DNA from 3 places in the Streptacidiphilus sp. MAP12-33 genome. Region 2 is predicted to be linked to each of the others. Evidence: riboswitches for the same ligand, from Rfam matches in the RefSeq annotation. Region 2 holds a riboswitch; each other region holds the start of a gene.
The links. Region 2 has a riboswitch for S-adenosylmethionine ahead of thrC (threonine synthase). Riboswitches for the same ligand answer to the same signal wherever they lie in the genome.
Positions count from the first base shown of each region.

Region 1: linked by a shared signal. The riboswitch ahead of ABH931_RS27070 (aminotransferase class V-fold PLP-dependent enzyme) and the one ahead of thrC (threonine synthase) in region 2 are both predicted to bind S-adenosylmethionine.
Region 3: linked by a shared signal. The riboswitch ahead of ABH931_RS09845 (IclR family transcriptional regulator) and the one ahead of thrC (threonine synthase) in region 2 are both predicted to bind S-adenosylmethionine.

Region 1 is NZ_JBGCCA010000030.1:83,596-89,417, forward strand. It holds gene ABH931_RS27065 (BTAD domain-containing putative transcriptional regulator) at 49-2,964, shown strand; SAM riboswitch class IV at 2,987-3,117, shown strand; gene ABH931_RS27070 (aminotransferase class V-fold PLP-dependent enzyme) at 3,253-4,620, shown strand; gene ABH931_RS27075 (Lrp/AsnC family transcriptional regulator) at 4,634-4,915, opposite strand; gene ABH931_RS27080 (rhomboid family intramembrane serine protease) at 4,953-5,765, opposite strand.
Region 2 is NZ_JBGCCA010000006.1:180,237-186,058, forward strand. It holds gene ABH931_RS08980 (cold-shock protein) at 192-395, opposite strand; gene ABH931_RS08985 (MoaD/ThiS family protein) at 774-1,052, opposite strand; gene thrC (threonine synthase) at 1,049-2,326, opposite strand; SAM riboswitch class I at 2,344-2,486, opposite strand; gene ABH931_RS08995 (glucosyl-3-phosphoglycerate synthase) at 2,662-3,648, shown strand; gene ABH931_RS09000 (trehalose-6-phosphate synthase) at 3,667-5,088, shown strand; gene ABH931_RS09005 (hypothetical protein) at 5,105-5,822, opposite strand, start outside.
Region 3 is NZ_JBGCCA010000007.1:128,377-134,198, reverse strand. It holds gene ABH931_RS09860 (MFS transporter) at 91-1,584, opposite strand; gene ABH931_RS09855 (winged helix-turn-helix transcriptional regulator) at 1,644-2,114, shown strand; gene ABH931_RS09850 (APC family permease) at 2,171-3,700, opposite strand; SAM riboswitch class I at 3,847-3,985, shown strand; gene ABH931_RS09845 (IclR family transcriptional regulator) at 4,187-4,936, shown strand; gene ABH931_RS09840 (PadR family transcriptional regulator) at 4,986-5,342, shown strand; gene ABH931_RS09835 (hypothetical protein) at 5,344-5,822, shown strand, end outside.

The DNA.
Region 1 (5,822 bases), on a different contig from region 2:
GGTTTCTCCGCGAGAAGCGCACGTCCGGGGGGAAAGATGCAGTTCGGGGTGCTGGGACCACTGCGGGCCGAGATCGGCGGCCAGGAGCTGCCGCTGGGCGGCGCCCGGCAGGAGAAGCTGCTCGCGGCCCTGTTGCTGGGCGGTGCCGCGATGGTGCCGATGGACTCCCTCGTGGAGGCGGTCTGGGACGCGGACGCCCCCTCCACCGCGGTGCGGCAGGTGCAGGATCTCGTCTCCCGGCTGCGCCGCGAGCTCACCCTGGCGGGTGCGCCCGACGGTCTGCTCGGCACCGTCCGGGGCGGTTACGTCCTGCGACTGGAGGCCGGCCGGCTGGACCTGCTGGCCTTCGAGGAGGACCGGCGGCGGGCGCGGTCGGCCGGGGATCCCGAGGAGCGGGTGGTGCTGCTGCGGCGGGCGCTTGCGCGCTGGCGCGGGCCGGCCCTGGCCGGGATGCCCGGGCGGGCCCTGGAGTTCGAGGCGGCGCGGCTGAACGACCTGCGGCTGACCGTCCGCAAGGAGTGCGTCGACGCCGAGCTCGCCCTGGGACGGCACCGCGAGCTGACCGACGAGCTCACCGTCCTGCTGCGCGAGTACCCGCTCGACGAGGAGATCGCCGCGGCGGCGATGCTGGCGCTCTACCGCAGCGGGCGGCAGAGCGAGGCGCTGGCCGTCTTCCGGCGGTTGCGCGCGGTGCTGGCCGAGGAGCTCGGGGTGGAGCCGACCCCACCCCTGTGCCGTCTGCACGCGCGCATCCTCGACGCCGACCCGGGGCTGGCCCTGCCCGGTTCGGCCCTGCCCGGTTCGGCCCTGGCCGGTTCCTCGCCGCTCAGCGGTGCCCCGGCCCCGGCCCCGGCGCCGGCGCCGGCGCCGGCGCCGGCCCCGGCGCCGCTGCCGGCGGCCGGCCGCGGCGTGGTGCCGCGTCAGCTCCAGGCGGACCTGACCGACTTCACCGGCCGGGAGGAACTCGTCGCCCGGCTGGTCACGCTGCTGTCCGGGGCCGTCGGGCCCGGTGCGCCGCTGGTGCTGTCGGCGCTGGACGGCGCCGGTGGGGTGGGCAAGACCGCGCTGGCCGTGCATGTGGCGCACCGTGTGCTGGCCCGCTATCCGGACGGCCAGCTCCAGGCCGACCTGCGCGGGGTCGGCGGAGCCCCGGCGGACCCGCACGACGTGCTGGCGCGGTTCCTGCGCGGGCTCGGCGTGCCCGACGGCGAGATCCCGGCCGACGCGGAGGAGCGCGCGGTGCTCTACCGCAGCGTCCTGGCCGAACGCCGCGTGCTCGTGCTGCTCGACAACGTGCGCGACGCCGCACAGCTGCGGCCGCTGCTGCCGGGGTCCGGCGGCTGCGCGGTGCTGATCACCAGTCGCAGCACCCTGCCGGGCCTCGACGGCGCGATCCGGCTCGCGGTCGACGTCCTGGACGCTGAGGAGGCCTTCGAGCTGTTCGTCCGGATCGTCGGCAAGGAGGCGGTCGCCGCCGAGCGGGAAGCCGTCGACGCCGTGCTGGCGGTCTGCGCCGGGCTGCCCCTGGCGATCCGGGTGGCGGGCAGCCGGCTGGCCTGCCGCCCGGGCTGGACCGTGGCGATGCTCGCCGAGCGCCTGCTGGACGAGGGCCGACGGCTGGACGAACTCCAGGTCGAGGACCGGGCGGTGCGCACCACCCTGGCCGTCGGCTACTCAGCGCTGCCGCAGGACTCGGCGCGGCTGCTGCGGCAGCTGGGCGCCGTGCCCGGACCGACCGTCAGCCTCCCGGCCGCGCTCGCGCTCGCCGGTGAGGACCGGGCGCGGGCCGAGGAGGCGCTGTGGACGCTGCTCGCCGCCCATCTGGTCGAGCCCGCCGGTCCGGCGCGCTACCGGATGCACGACCTGGTCCGGGTCTACGCCGAGGAGCTGGCCGCCGCGCGGGAGCAGGAACGCCGTGAGGCGTTCGCCCGGCTCGCCCACTGGTACCTCTACACCGCGGACGCCGCCGCCGGGCGGGTGCTGCCCTCCCGGGCGCCCGCGGCCGACGACGCCTTCTGGGGGGAGGCCGGGCGGCCGCACGCGGCGTCCTGGCTGACCTTCGGCGACCCGGCCGAGGCCCACTCCTGGTTCGACGCGGAGAGCCGCAACCTGATGGCGGTGGTGCACGCCTGCGCGGTGGCCTCGCTGGCGACGGAGCGTCACCTGCTGGAGCTGGCGCCCCGGCTGGTGTGGGCGTTCTGGGCGGACGTCTACACCCGGGGCGAGTACGCGCCGGAGTGGGAGACGCTCTGCGAGACCGTCGTCCGGGCCGTCACCGACCTGGGCGACGAGGCGGCGCAGGCGACGGTGCGCAAGACCCTCGGCATCGTGCGGCTGGCGACGGACCGCCCCGAGGCGGCGGCCGAGCAGTTCGAACGCAGCCGGGTGATCCGCGCCCGGCTCGGGGACGAGCCCGGCGCGCTGGCCTGCACCGTGGACCTGGCCTGTGCGTACAGCAAGATGGGCGACCACGACCGGGCGATCGCGAGCCTTGCGACCGTGCTCGCGGCCTTCCGGCGCTCCGGGGAGGCGGCCAAGGTCGCGGTCGTGCTGAACAACCTCGGGGTGGCCTGCCATGTCGGCGGGCGCTCCGCGGAGGCGGTCGGCCACCTGGAGGAGTCGCTGCGGATCAAGCGGGAGCTGGGTGACGTGGCCGGGGAGGGCAAGACCCTGCAGAGCCTCGCCGAGATCCACCTGGTGGCCGGCCGGACCGTGGACGCGCTGCGGGCCTGCGAGGCGGCGGAGCCGGTGCTGCGGCAGAGCCGCGCCAAGGAGCTGCTGGCGCTGGTGCTGGAGACGGCCGCTCGCGCCCACGCGGTGGAGGGCCGGTCCGCCGAGGTGGACCGCTGCCGTGCGGAGGCGGACGGGCTCTACGTCGAGTTCGGCCCGGAGCGGGCGGCCTCGGTGCAGGCGGAGCTGGCACGGCTTTCTCACATCCCGGGACGCTCTTCGCCCACGGAGTGACCCTCTGGCATACTCCTGATCAGGTCACGAGTGACAGCACGCGGCGTTCGCCGCTGAAGCCCCGGCTCGCTGTCCGGCAACCCTCCGACCGTGGTGGGGTGCCTCCGGGTGACGACCAGGCCTGCGGTGAGGTGCCGCAGGCAAGCGCGTGTCCTTCGAGGAGTTCTCCCGTGCAGAAGCGAATGCGGTAGAGGCCGTCCGGGCCTCCACATCTCCGTAGGACATCCATGCCCCCTTCCAGGCGGGGCTGTTTCGCCATACCCACGCACTGCTTCCGGAGGTACCGCCATGTCTGTCGCCGCCCGTAATGTCTCGGTTTGTGAGCCTCTCGCCGTTCTCGGCCGTGACGTCGAGGTCCCGCTCGTCTCCGGCGAGAAGGTCAGCTACGCCGCCCTCGACTACGCCGCCAGCGCGCCCGCGCTCCAGCGGGTCTGGGACGACGTCGCCGCCTACGCGCCGTACTACGGCAGCGTGCACCGTGGCGCGGGTTACCTCTCCCAGCTGTCCACCGACCTGTTCGAGCAGAGCCGCGCCGCCGTCGCCGAGTTCCTGGACCTGCGCGAGGACGACCAGGTCGTCTTCACCCGTGCGACCACCGACTCGCTGAACCTGCTGGCCGGCGCGCTGCCCACCGGCACCCGCGTCTTCGCCTTCGAGACCGAGCACCACGCGTCGCTGCTGCCCTGGCCGGGCCGCGGCCTGGAGGTCGCCTACCTGCGGGCGCCGCGCTCGCCGCGGGAGGCCGTCGCCGCGCTGGACGCCGCGCTGGAGACGGCCGGGCAGGGCCCGAAGCTGGTGTGCGTGACGGGCGCGTCCAACGTGACGGGGGAGATCTGGCCGGTGGCCGAGCTCGCCGCCGTCGCCCACGCGCACGGCGCCCGGATCGTCCTGGACGCGGCCCAGCTCGCGCCCCACCACAAGGTCTCCGTGCGGGAGCTGGACGTGGACTGGGTGGCCTTCTCCGGCCACAAGCTCTACGCGCCGTTCGGCGCGGGCGTGCTGGCAGGGCGTTCCGACTGGCTGGACGAGGCCGAGCCGTACCTCGCCGGTGGCGGCGCGAGCCGGACCGTCGCGCGGCAGGCGGACGGCTCGGTGGCCGTCGAGTGGCACCAGGGCCCCGCGCGCCACGAGGCCGGCTCGCCGAACGTCATCGGCGCCTACGCGATCGCCTCGGCCTGCCGGGCGCTGACCGAGGCCGGGCTGGACGCGCTGCACGCGAGGGAGCAGCAGCTGATCGAGCGGCTGCGGGCGGGTCTCGCCCAGGTGCCCGAGGTGCGGGTGCTGACGCTGTTCGGCGAGGACCACCCGCGGGTGGGCGTGCTCTCGTTCGTGGTGCAGGGCTGGAACAGCTCGCACTTCGCCGCCGCACTCTCGGCCGAGTACGGCATCGGCGTGCGCGACGGCCTGTTCTGTGCGCACCCGCTGGTCCGCACGCTGCTGGGCGGCGAGGAGGCCGCGCCGAGCGAGTGCGGCGCGCCGGAGCCGTCGCTGCCGGGGGAGCGGAGCCTGAACGCGATCCGCGTCAGCTTCGGTGCCGGCACGCCCGAGGAGCACGTGGACCGTTTCGTCGCCGCGGTGCGGGAGCTGGTCGGCAACGGTTCCGCCTGGGCTTACCGGACCGAGGGCGGCCGTTGCGTGCCGGACACCCGCCGGTAGGTCCCGGAGAGGCTCAGTCGTCCAGCCCGATGGCGAAGGCCGCGTCGAGGTCGTGGGTGGAGTAGGTGCGGAACGCGACGTGCGTCTCGGTGTGCTCCACCCCGGGCACCTTGTTGACCTGACCGGGGATCACGTCGGCGAGCTCCTCGTGGGCGCGCACGCGCACGATGGCGATCAGGTCCCAGCCGCCGGTGACGGAGTAGACCTCGGTCACGCTCTCCAGCGCCGCGATCTGCTCGGCGATCTCGGGGATCTGGTCGACGCTGGACTTGACGAGGACGATGGCGGTGATCACGGGGTCTCCTGTCGCGCGAGGGCCTGCGCCTCACATGCTAGTGCCGCGTCCGACCCGTGACCCGGCCGAGGAGGCCCGCGATCCGGCGGGCACCACCGCGCCACAGCAGCCAGGCGAAGGCGAACCCGCCGGCGAAGCCGATCAGGTGCGCGGCGTAGGCGACACCCGGCGTCGCGGGGTCGGTCGCGCGGATGGAGAGCCACTGCACCGCGAACCAGAAGCCGAGGACCAGCCAGGCCGGGAAGCGCAGCGGCAGGAAGAGCAGCAGCGGGATCAGGCTGGTGATCCGCGCCTTCGGGTACAGGCACAGGTAGGCGCCCAGCACCCCGGCGATCGCCCCCGAGGCGCCGACCAGTGTCTGCGTCGCGGCGGGGCTGCCGGACTCGAACAGCGCGTACCCGTACGTCGCCAGGTAGCCGAGGGCGACGTAGAAGAGCAGGAAGGCCTGCGGGCCGATCCGGCGTTCCACCATCGCGCCGAAGACGAAGAGGAAGACCATGTTGCCGGCCAGGTGCAGCCAGCCGCCGTGGACGAACATGGCGGTCAGCACCGACAGCGCCGGGATCTTCGGCAGGCCGCCGCCCGCCGCGCAGTGGTGCAGGTGGGCGAGCCGGGCGGGCAGGACCGCGTTGTGGAGCAGCTCGGCGGGGATGGCGCCCCAGCGGTGGTAGTAGAGCGTCTGCGCGCAGGCCTCGGCGGAGCCGGTGCCGTAGAGGGGGTCCAGGCCCGAGACCGGCCCGACCAGGAAGACGGCCACGCACAGCGCGATGAGCGAGCCGGTCACCAGCGGCAGGTAGGGAACGGGACGGGGCAGGCGGGCAGTGGGCTCCTGGGCCGCGAGGGTGACCATGGCCAAAGCATTCCTTCTCGGGACGAATCTGACACCCACCTACTGGAGCGTGTGGGG
Region 2 (5,822 bases):
GAAGGGACGCCTCCGGCGGGGGGAAGGGGACGAAGGGGCAGGCAGACGCGCGGGAATGACGAAGGACCCCTGCCCGCGTGCGGGGAGGGGTCCTTCGGAAGACCTGCGTGGATGCATCGTTTCGTCTGGAACGAGCTCTGCGGGTCCTGATCAGTCAGCGATCGCTGCCGATGTCAGCCGGTGGTGGTGCCTCAGCCGATGACCTTGACCATGTCGGCCTGCGGGCCCTTCTGGCCCTGCGAGATCTCGAACTCCACCCGCTGGCCCTCTTCGAGCGACCGGTACCCGTCCATCTGGATCGCGCTGTAGTGGACGAACACGTCCGCACCACCGTCGACCGCGATGAAGCCGTACCCCTTCTCCGCGTTGAACCACTTGACGGTGCCCTGAGCCATTCCAAACTCCCCTATTACTGGCCCTTTCACGGTCCGCACACCGCGGACCGGGCCGGACTCTGACGCTGCGGAGTTGCAGTGCCGGTGCTCGGCCGACGCTGAATGTATCCACTCCGATGCCCTGAGCAACAGAGCATTCGAAGGCCAATTCTCACGGGGAGTAATCAGACATAAGCGGCGCGCGGCGGCTAAGGGGAGCAATTCGGGCCGGGCATATCGGACGATTCACGACAGATCCCCGGGCGAAAAAGAACACGTCAACCGTCTCACGGGACGGGACAGGAGCACTCTACTCCTCTTAAACCTCCGGAAATGACAGGAGCCCGGCCACCCCCGTAAGGGGTGGCCGGGCTTTCGCACCTGACCGGTCAGTAGGGTTCAGCAACCACCGGCGACGGCGGGGATGACCGAGACGCTCGCGCCGTCCGGGGTGGACGTCTCCAGGCCCTCGGCGAAACGCACGTCGTCGTCGTTGACGTAGATGTTGACGAAGCGGCGCAGCTTGCCGTTGTCGTCCAGGAGGCGGGCGGAGATGCCCGTGTGGTTGGCCTCCAGGTCCTTGATGACCTCGGCCAGGGTGGCGCCCTCGGCGCTCACCTCCGCATTGCCGCCCGTGTAGGTGCGCAGGATGGTGGGGATGCGGACGGTGACGCTCATGCGAGGCCTGCCTCTCGGAACGAGTCAAGGGTGGGGCGGATGACGGCGGTCGGGCGGGCGGCGTCCGCCACGGCCTCCAGGGTCTTCAGGCCGTCGCCGGTGTTGAGCACGACGGTCTCGGCGGCCGGGTCGAGCACGCCGTTCTCGATCAACTTGCGCAGCACGCCCACGGTCACGCCACCCGCCGTCTCGGCGAAGATGCCCTCGGTGCGGGCCAGCAGCCGGATCGCGTCGACGACCTGCTCGTCGTTGACGTCCTCGACCGCGCCGCCGGTGCGCCGGGCGATGTCGAGCACGTAGATGCCGTCGGCCGGGTTGCCGATGGCCAGCGACTTGGCGATGGTGTCGGGCTTCTGCGGGCGGACCACGTCGTGGCCGGCCTTGAAGGCGGCGGAGACCGGGGAGCAGCCCTCGGCCTGGGCGCCGAAGATCTTGTAGGGCTTGTCCTCGACCAGGCCGAGGGCGATCAGCTCCTTGAGACCCTTGTCGATCTTCGTCAGCTGGGAGCCGGAGGCGATCGGGATGACCAGCTGGTCCGGGATGCGCCAGCCGAGCTGCTCACAGATCTCGTAGGCCAGCGTCTTGGATCCCTCGCCGTAGTAGGGGCGCAGGTTCACGTTGACGAAGCCCCAGCCCTCGCCGGCCGGGTCGCCGATCAGCTCGGAGCAGAAGCGGTTCACGTCGTCGTAGTTGCCGTCGATGCCGACGACGTCGCCGCCGTAGACCGCGGCCATGACGACCTTGCCGGCCTCCAGGTCGTGCGGGATGAAGACGCAGGCGCGCAGCCCCGTGCGGGCGGCGGCGGCCGTGACGGCGCCGGCCAGGTTGCCCGTGGAGGAGCAGGAGAGCGTGGTGAAGCCGAAGGTGCGGGCCGCCTCGACGGCGATGGCCACGACCCGGTCCTTGAAGGAGTGGGTCGGGTTGCCGGAGTCGTCCTTGACGTAGAGGGAGCCGGTGACGCCCAGCTCACGGGCCAGGTTGTTCGCCTTGACCAGCTTGGTCAGGCCCGGGTTCAGGCTCGGGCGCTCGGCGACGTCCGGCGAGACCGGCAGCAGCGGCGCGTAGCGCCAGATGTTGTTCGGGCCGTTCTCGATCTGCTTGCGCAGGCCCTCCGGGTCACCGGCCGGGAGTTCGTAGGCGACCTCCAGCGGGCCGAAGCACTCGGCGCAGGCGAAGTCGGGGGCGAGGGGGGTGCGTGCTCCGCACTCGCGACAGGACAGGGCCACGGCGGGGCCGAAGGCGTCGGGTGCGATGGTGCGGCTGTCGGAAGCCATGATGGCGAGAACCTCTCTCCTCATCTTCCCCGAGGCGCGTTTCGCCGCGGGACGGAATTGGCACCTTCCCGGCCGGGCTCACGTGGTCGGACGCGAACCGCTTGGCAGGGGGGTTGCCGGGACTTCAACGGGCCGTTCCCTCAGTCCCTCTGGATGAGCGCTATGGCGCCGCGCTTCCGCGCGCGTCGCGTTTGTTCCGAGGCAGACCCCAATGTGCGATGACCACACCTCGTCCTCAAGACTGTAACCGAAGCACCACCGAGCGCCGACTACCGTCCGAGACGCGAGACGGTCACCGCCACCCGCCCACCGCCTACCCGTGAAGAGGGAGCCCCGTGCTGGACCAGGTCGAGGAATGGCTGCGCCACCGGTCCTGGAGCGCCGCCGACCGACCCCTGCCCGACCTGCTGGAGGCCAAGCGCCGCGGCGGGGTGACCGTCAGCGTGGTCCTGCCCGCTCTGGACGAGGAGGAGACGGTCGGCGAGATCGTCACGGCCATCCGCCGCGACCTGGTCGAGGCCGTGCCGCTGGTGGACGAGCTGGTCGTGGTCGACTCCGGCTCGGTGGACCGCACCGCTCACGAGGCCGCGGCGGCGGGCGCGCGGGTGGTGCACCGGGACGAGATCCTGCCGCGGCTGCCCACCGAGCCCGGAAAGGGCGAGGTGCTGTGGCGGTCCCTGCTGGCCACCACCGGCGACGTGGTCTGCTTCATCGACTCCGACCTGCGGGCCTTCGACTCCGCCTTCGTCTCCGGCATCGTCGGCCCGCTGCTGACCGAGCCGGACGTGGCCTTCGTCAAGGCGATGTACGACCGGCCCTTCGACACCGAGTCCGGCTCCATACCGGCCGGCGGCGGCCGCGTCACCGAGCTGGTCGCCCGGCCGCTGCTCAACCTGCACTGGCCGCTGCTGGCCGGCTTCGTCCAGCCGCTCGGCGGCGAGTACGCGGCGCGGCGCACGCTGCTGGAACGGCTGCCGTTCCCCACCGGCTACGGCGTCGAGCTCGGCCTGCTGGTGGACGCGCTCGGTCTGGTCGGCCTCGACGCGCTGGCCCAGGTCGACGTGGGCGTGCGGCACCATCGGCACCAGGACGCGCAGGCGCTCGGCCGGATGGCGGCCACCATCTACCGCACCGCGCTGGAGCGGCTGAAGACGCCCGAGGAGACGGTGCGCTCCGAGCTCGTGCAGTTCACCCGCACGGAGGCCGGCTTCACCCCGAGCAGCACCGAGGTCGCCACGGTGGAGCGCCCGCCGATGGCGTCCGTCCCCGAGTACCGCGCGCGGCCGGGGGCCGTGGCGCGGGAGGTTTGCCCGCATCCCTGAGAGGCAAGGGTGAGAGATATGGCTTCGACCACCGCGCCCGTCGTTCTCGCGTCCAACCGTGGCCCCGTGTCGTTCACCCTCGGTGACGACGGCACGCTGACGCCACGCCGTGGCGGCGGCGGGCTGGTCTCCGGCCTGTCCGCGATCGGCAGCGAGCAGCGGAGCGTCTGGGTCTGCGCCGCGCTCTCGGACGGCGACCGGGCAGCCGCCCGTCAGGGCCTGACCGAGCCCGACGTGCGGATGCTGGACATCGACGCGGAGACCTTCGCCCACGCGTACAACGGCATCGCCAACTCGACCCTCTGGTTCGTCCACCACCTCCTGTACGACACACCGACGCGGCCCGCCTTCGACGCGCGGTTCCGCGACGAGTGGGCCTCCTACGAGGCGTACAACCGCGCCTTCGCCGACGCGCTGGCGGAGAGCGCCGAGCCGGGAGCGGCGGTACTCGTCCAGGACTACCACCTGTCACTGACACCTCGGCTGCTCCGGGAACTGCGCCCGGACGTGCGGATCGCGCACTTCTCGCACACCCCCTGGGCGCCGCCGGACTACTACCGGCTGCTGCCCGACGACGTGGCCCGCCAGGTACTGGAGGGCATCCTCGGCGCGGACCGGGCCGGGTTCCTGACCGAGCGGTGGGCGCGGGCCTTCGCCGACTGCTGCCGCGAGGTGCTGGGGGCCACGGTCTCTCCCGATCTGGTGGTCACGCACAACGGCCGCGCGACGCGGCTGGGCGTGCACGGGCTCGGCGCGGACGCCGAGTTCCTGCGTGACCGGGCGCACCAGCCGGACGTGGACGCGCGACTGGACGCGCTGCGCGAGGCCGTCGGCGACCGCCGCACGATCGTCCGGGTGGACCGGACCGAGCTCAGCAAGAACATCGTGCGCGGGCTGCTGGCCTACCGGCACCTGCTGCGGACGCGGAGCGAGTGGCTGAACCGGGTCGTGCACATCGCGTTCGCCTACCCCTCACGGGAGGACCTGCCGGAGTACCGGGCGTACACGGCGGCGGTGCTGCGCACCGCGCAGGAGATCAACGACGAGTTCGGCACCCCGAGCTGGCAGCCGGTCATCCTGCACGTCAACGACGACTTCCCGCGCTCGCTGGCGGCCTACCGGCTGGCCGACGTGGCGCTGGTGAACCCGATCCGGGACGGCATGAACCTCGTCGCCAAGGAGGTCCCCGTCGTCTCGGACGCGGGCGTCGCGCTGGTGCTGTCCCGTGAGGCGGGCGCGCACGCGGAGCTCGGCGAGGACGCCCTGACGGTCAACCCCTACGACGTGATCCAGACGGCGGAGGCGCTGCACACCGCCCTGACCATGCCGCAGGAGGAGCGGGCCGCCCGCACCAAGCGCCTGGCGGAGGCGAGCACGGCGCTCCCGCCGACCGCGTGGTTCCTGGAGCAGTACCACGCGCTGACGGAGGGTGCCGGGTGATCAGCCCGCGCTCCGCTCAGCCCGCGCAGGAGTAGGTGAAGCTGCCGGACTCGGTGAGGGCCGGGTGGTCCTGGATCTGCAGGGTCGCGCGGCCCGCGAAGGTCCCCGGACCGGTGAGCGTCCAGATCAGCGGCAGCTGCACCTGCCGGGTGCCGGCCGCGACTGTCTCGGTGAGCAGCCCGCTGTCCGTGCCGTCGCTGCGGAGCCAGCGGTAGTGGAAGGTGCCGCCGGAGCCGTCGGTGGTGACGGTCGCGGTGATGGTCGCCTTGCCGCCGCAGGTCACCGCGGCCGGGGTGACCTGCACGGACGCGGCGGTGAGCTTGATCGCCGCAGGCGCGAGGAGACCGTACAGCCACCAGGCCAGCAGCCCGAGGAACAGCAGCAGCACGGGCACCCAGAAGAGCCAGCTGCGCCTCTTCCGCTCCTCCGGCTCCGCCTCGGGGGTGACCTCGCCCTTCCACACGGCGATCGTCCGCGCGGTCTTGGGGTCGGGCACTCCCGGCCCGAACCGGATCAGCCCGGGATCGGGCGCGGGGGCGGCCTCTGCCGCGGCCTCCGGCGCGGGTGCGGGTGCGGGTGCGGGCGCCGACGCGGGTGCCGACGCGGGTGCCGGCGCGGGCGGGGGCACCTGGGCGCCGAGCGACAGCTGCACGGTCGGCGTGTGGGTCGGCACGGGCGGGGTGGCCTGCGGCGGCTCGACGGGGAACACCAACGTGGGCGCGGGAGCCGGCGGC
Region 3 (5,822 bases), on a different contig from region 2:
AGGCCACCAGCGGCAGCCGCGGATGACAGGCCAGGCTCTCGACGGAGCGTCCGTTGCCGACCAGCGCCCGTGCCACTACCTCAAGTCCAGTCACACCCGCACCCTAGGGTTCGGGTCCGGCACCGCGTCGGCGGTCGCCCGGCGCTGGGCGGCGGCCAGGGCCAGGGACGCGGCACCGGCCAGGAGGACGGATGCGATCACCGCCGTCCAGCCGCGGCGGAAGCCGGCCAGGGCGGCCTGCGGGCCGTGCGGCGTGCCGATGAGGCTGACCATCAGCGCCACCCCGATCACGGCGCCGATCTGACGGGCCATCGTGGTCACCGCCGAGCCGGTCGCGAAGCGGGAGGGTGGCAGGGAGGCCGCGGCCGCGCCGATGAGGGTGGGCAGGACCAGACCGACGCCCAGGCCGGTCAGCAGCATGCCGGGCAGCAGTTCGGTGGCGTAGTCGGGGCGAACGCCGATCGCCGCCGCCCACCAGCCGACACCGGCCGCGAACAGGAGGGTGCCGAGGGCCGCGAGGCGTCCCGGGCCGAGCCGGCGCACCAGCGCCGCGCTGCCGAGGGCCACCGGCGGTACCAGCAGCGGCCCCGGGGCGATGGCCAGTCCGGTGCGCAACGCCGAGTAGCCCCAGGCATCCTGGCACCACAGCACCGAGGTCAGCAGCATCCCGGCGAAGGCGACGGTGAAGAGCAGCGCGGCGGTGTTGGCCGCGGCGAAGCTCGGGACCTTCAGTAGCGGGAGCTCGACCACGGGTGCCGGATGGTGGGCCGAGCGGCGCAGGAACGCGCCGGTGAGGAGCACCGAGGCGAGCAGGCCGCCGAGCACCCGGACGGAGCCCCAGCCCCAGGCGTCGCCCTTGACCAGGGCGACCGCGAGTGCGGCGATGGCGGCGGTGAGCAGCGCCGCGCCGAACAGGTCGGGCAGGGGGCCCGACTCCCCGCTGCGCAGCCGTGGCAGCACGCGGGCGCCGGCCACCAGGGCGGCGACCCCGACCGGGACGTTGACGAGGAACACCCAGCGCCAGTCGGCCTCCACCAGCAGCCCGCCGAGCACCGGCCCGAGCCCGGCCGCGATCCCGCCGATCGAGGCCCAGGCCCGGATGGCACCGGGGCGCCGGGCCGGGGGAGTGGCGTCGAGGAGCAGCGCCAGCGAGGTGGGTATCAGCGCGGCGGCTCCGGCGGCCTGGACGAGCCGGGCGCCGATCAGCCAGCCCACGCCGGGGGCCAGCGCGCAGAGCGCGGAGGCGGCGGTGAAGACCGCCAGTCCGGCGAGGAACACCGTCCGGTGGCCCACCCGGTCGGCCAGCCGTCCGGCGGCGACGAGCAGCGCGGCGAACACGATCGCGTATCCGTTGAGCACCCAGGACAGGGTGGTCAGGTCGCTGCCGTGGAAGTACTGCTGCATCGCCGGAAGGGCGACGTTGACGATAAACAGGTCCAGGTTCGAGACGAAGACCGCAGCGGCGACCACCAGGAACGCGGTGCGGCGGTGCGGTGCCGGTGCGACGGCGACCGCGTCGACGGAGTCAACGGAGTCGACGACGGCGGGGGTGGCTAGTGGATTTGGTTTTCCAACTCTCTCCATGCGACGAACGCTAGCGGTATCGAGTTTGAAAACACAACCCGTCGTGGCAGGCTGGCTGCATGACCCTGCCCGGACGTCCCTGCTCCATCGCCGCGGCGCTCCAGATCCTCGGCGAGAAGTGGGCGCTGCTCGCCGTGCGCGAGCTCTTCTACGGCAACCACCGCTTCGACGCGATCGTCCGCAACACCGGTGCTCCGCGCGACCGCCTGACCGCCCGGCTGCGTGCCCTGGAGGAGGCGGGAGTGGTCGAGCGCCGCCCCTACAGCGAGCGCCCCCCGCGTTTCGAGTACCACCTGACCGAGGCGGGACGGGACCTCGCCCCGCTCACCCAGTCGCTGCTCGCCTGGGGCGATCGCTGGCTCTCCGCCGAACCGCCCGTGGTGCTGCGCCACCACACGGCCGAGCACCACGACCACCCGCTGGACGCCGCCTGGACCTGCCGCACCTGCGGGGAGGAGGTCCGCAGCCCGGATGTCGCCATCGACATCCGCACGCCCGGCTGGGACCGCCAGGGCCCGACCCCGGACTGACGATCACGCCGGCGGGGCCGAACCCTCGGGGCCGAACCCTCGTGGCCGGCCTCGTGCTACCGGCTGACGACTCGGCTGTTCACCTCGTGCCGGTGGGCCCGGTCGTCAGCGCCACGTCGCCCGGTGATCCGCGCGGCACGGCGGGCGAGCGGGAACCAGAGGAGGGTCGAGCCGCCGACGGTGACGAGGCACAGGACCACGGCCGTGCGTCCCTCGAACATGTACTGCTGCCAGGCCGCCCAGGCGCAGACGCCCGTGAGGGAGACCGTGACGAGTCCGACCGAGAACCGACCCCCGGGGATGCGGAAGGGCCGGTGCAGCCCCGGTTCGCGGATGCGCAGCGCGATCAGCGCCGCGACCTCCAGCAGGATGCCGATGTTGGTGAGGAACACGTCGAAGACGATCAGGTTCGCGAAACTGCTCAGGCAGAACATCGCGTAGACGACCGCCGAGCCAATGACGGAGAGGACCGGGACCCCGCGCTTCCTGCTCTCGCGGGCGAGGAACCTCGGCAGGTAGTGGTCCCGCGCCAGTGCGTAGGGCAGGCGGCTGTTGGAGGCGAGCAGCGCGGAGAAGAGCGCGGCGGAGGCCAGCATGCCGCCGGCCGTCACCGCCCACTGCAGCCAGGGGCCGGCCAACTGGCGGGCGACCCCGGCAAAGGAGCCGGCGCTCCAACCGGCCCAGCCGTTGGTGCCGTGCTTGCCCACGCCGAGGGCTGCCAGCGCGGGCAGCAGGTAGCCGAGCACGATCAGGACCAAGGAGAACGCCAGCGCGCGGGGCAGGTGCCTGCGGGGGTTCTGCATCTCCCCGGCGACCGTGCTCACCGCGTCCCAGCCGCAGTAGCTCCACATCACGATGAACAGGCCGGCGCCGAAGGCGCTCCACCCGGACTGGTCGGTGGAACTGGTCAGTTCGCCGACCGGGTTCGTCCCGGTCCGCGCGAGGTGGACGAAGCCGACGACGGTCAGCACCAGCATCGGGACCAGGCAGACCGCCCCGAACAGCACCGATGTGTCGCCGACCCACCCGGCGCCCAGCAGGTTCAGTGCGGTGAACAGTGCGATCACGGCGAGGCAGACGAACCAGTTGAGGTCGAAGTGGAGATGGCCGACGGAGAACAGGACGTGCCGACCCGGCGCGACGGCACCGACGAGGCTGCGCAGGTAGCCGGTGAAGAGCACCGGATACAGCGCCATGTCGACGAAGCTGCAGATCCACTGCAGCAGCCCCTGCTGGAAGCCCCAGAACCTGCCGAGCCCGCGCTTGACCCAGTGGTAGTAGCCCCCCTCCTCCGGGATCGCGGTGCCGAGTTCGGCGACCACGAGGGAGTGCGGGACCGCGTAGATCAGCGGGGTCACCAGGAGGAGGACGACGCCCATGCCCGGCCCCGAGGCGGAGAACAGCGACTCGGTTCCGTAGGCCCCGCCCGAGACGGAGAAGAAGATCAGCGCCACCAGCGGGAGCAGGCGGACCTGACGCGTCCTCCGGCCGGGCGTCGCCGTGGCAGTCCCCGCAGCGGGAGTCCTCGCGGCGGTCCTCGCGGCGGCCGGTGCCGCAGCAGCTGTCCCCGAAGCGGCAGAGGCCATGAATCGCTCCAGGTCGCAGGCGGTGTGGCCAGCCATTCTGCGTCCGCGTCCGGCGGGGGACAAGTACCCCCGTGCGGTTCGGGCGGGCGAGCCGGCCGCGCGGGGGTTTTGGTGGGGCGCCCCGGGGGTCTTGTATCGTTCCTCCCGAATCATCCAGAGGGGTGGAGGGACCGGCCCGACGAAGCCCCGGCAACTCCCCGGTGGACTCGGTGCGTACGCGCACCGCGCCGCCAGGGTCAGTGCCAACTCCGGCCTGCCGCCAACGTGGCGCGGGAAAGATGAGGAGAAACGGTGCTTTCGGTGCTGTGCTTCGTCCGGGCGCTTACCGCCCCGGCCCTTCCGCGTACCCGTCGCATATTCGGCGCAGGCATCCGGCCGACTTTCCCGGCCTGTTCCCGCTGATCGTCCCCGGCTCCCTGCCACCGGAGTCCGTGTGAGCGCAGTCTGCCTGCCGCTCAAGGGATTTGAGACTGGAGTACCCAATTCATGGAGAACACGAGCGGCGTCGGCGTGCTCGACAAGGCGACCACGATCCTGGGCGCCCTGGAGGCCGGGCCCAGCAGTCTGGCGGCGCTGGTCGCCGCCACCGGGCTGGCGCGGCCCACTGTGCACCGGCTCGCGGTCGCGCTGGAGCGCCACCGCATGGTCGCCCGCGACCTGCAAGGCCGGTTCGTCCTCGGCCCGCGGCTCGGCGAACTGTCGGCCGCGGCCGGTGAGGACCGGCTGCTGGGCGTGTCCGGCGGCGTGCTGGCCCGCCTGCGCGACGTCACCGGCGAGAGCGCCCAGCTCTACCGCCGCCAGGGCGAGGCGCGCATCTGCGTCGCCGCTGCCGAGCGGCTCTCGGGCCTGCGCGACATCGTCCCCGTGGGGGTGACCCTGCCCATGCAGGTCGGCGCCGCCGCGCAGATCCTGCTCGCCTGGGAGGAGCCGGAGCGGCTGCACCGCGGGCTGCGCGGGGCGCGCTTCACCGCGACGGCGCTGAGCGGGGTGAGGCGGCGGGGCTGGGCGCAGTCCGTCGGCGAGCGGGAGCCGCACGTCGCCTCCGTGTCCGCGCCGGTGCGGGCGCCGTCCGGGCAGGTCGTGGCGGCGGTCTCGGTGTCCGGTCCGATCGAGCGGCTCACGCGCCAGCCGGGGGCGCACTACTCCCAGGCGGTCGTCGAGGCGGCGACCCGTCTCAGCGCGGCCCTGGGCCACGGCGGTCAGGGTGGTCAGGGTGGTCAGGGCGGCCGGGGCTGACGGAGCCAGCTACTTGACATTGCCGAGTACCAGGAACAGTCTGGTACTCGTGACCTCCAGCCATGACCCGCAACTGCTCAAAGGCATCCTGTCGCTCCTGCTGCTGCACCTGCTGGCGGAGCAGGAGTCGTACGGGTACGAGGTGGTCCAGCGCCTGCAAGGGGCCGGCTTCGCCGACGTCCTGGAGGGCACGGTCTATCCCGCACTGGCCCGGCTCGAACGGGAGGGACGGCTGGCCTCACGGCTGGTCGCCTCCTCCAGCGGTCCGGCGCGCAAGTACTACCGGTTGACCGACGCCGGGCACGAGGCCCTGGCCGCCGGTGCCGCCGGCTGGGCCCGGCACGTCGCCGGTGTCGAGGCCGTCCTGTCCCGTCCCCTGTCCGCCGCACCGCAGAAGGGTTCCTGACATGCCGAACACCGTCTCCTGGTCCGACCGGCTGCGCGTCGAGTGGGTCGTCTGGTCGCTCGACCAGCGCCTGTACGACCTGCCGCGCCACACCCGGATCGCCCACCGGCGCGAGGTCCGCGCCAACCTGCTGGCCGCCGCCGCGGAGGTCGGCGCCGGCGAGGCGCTGAAGCGCCTCGGCAGCGCGCGGGAGCTGGCCGCGCAGTACCTGGACGCCGAGTTCGGTGAGGGCCCGCGGCACTCGTGGCTGGCTGCCGCGCTCTTCGCGTTCACCACCCCGCTGGTGCTCAACTTCTTCCTGAGCGAGGCGGCCAACGCCTACGAGCAGGCCATCACCGCCCCGGGCGCGCACGCCGACGGCAGTTACAGCTGGGGCGGCGTCACCTGGCTCCAGAGCCCGCTGACGTTCGAGCTGCACCAGGGCCAGGCCACCCACGTCGGCGGGGCGTACACGCCGCTGACCTATGTCCTGCTGGTCGT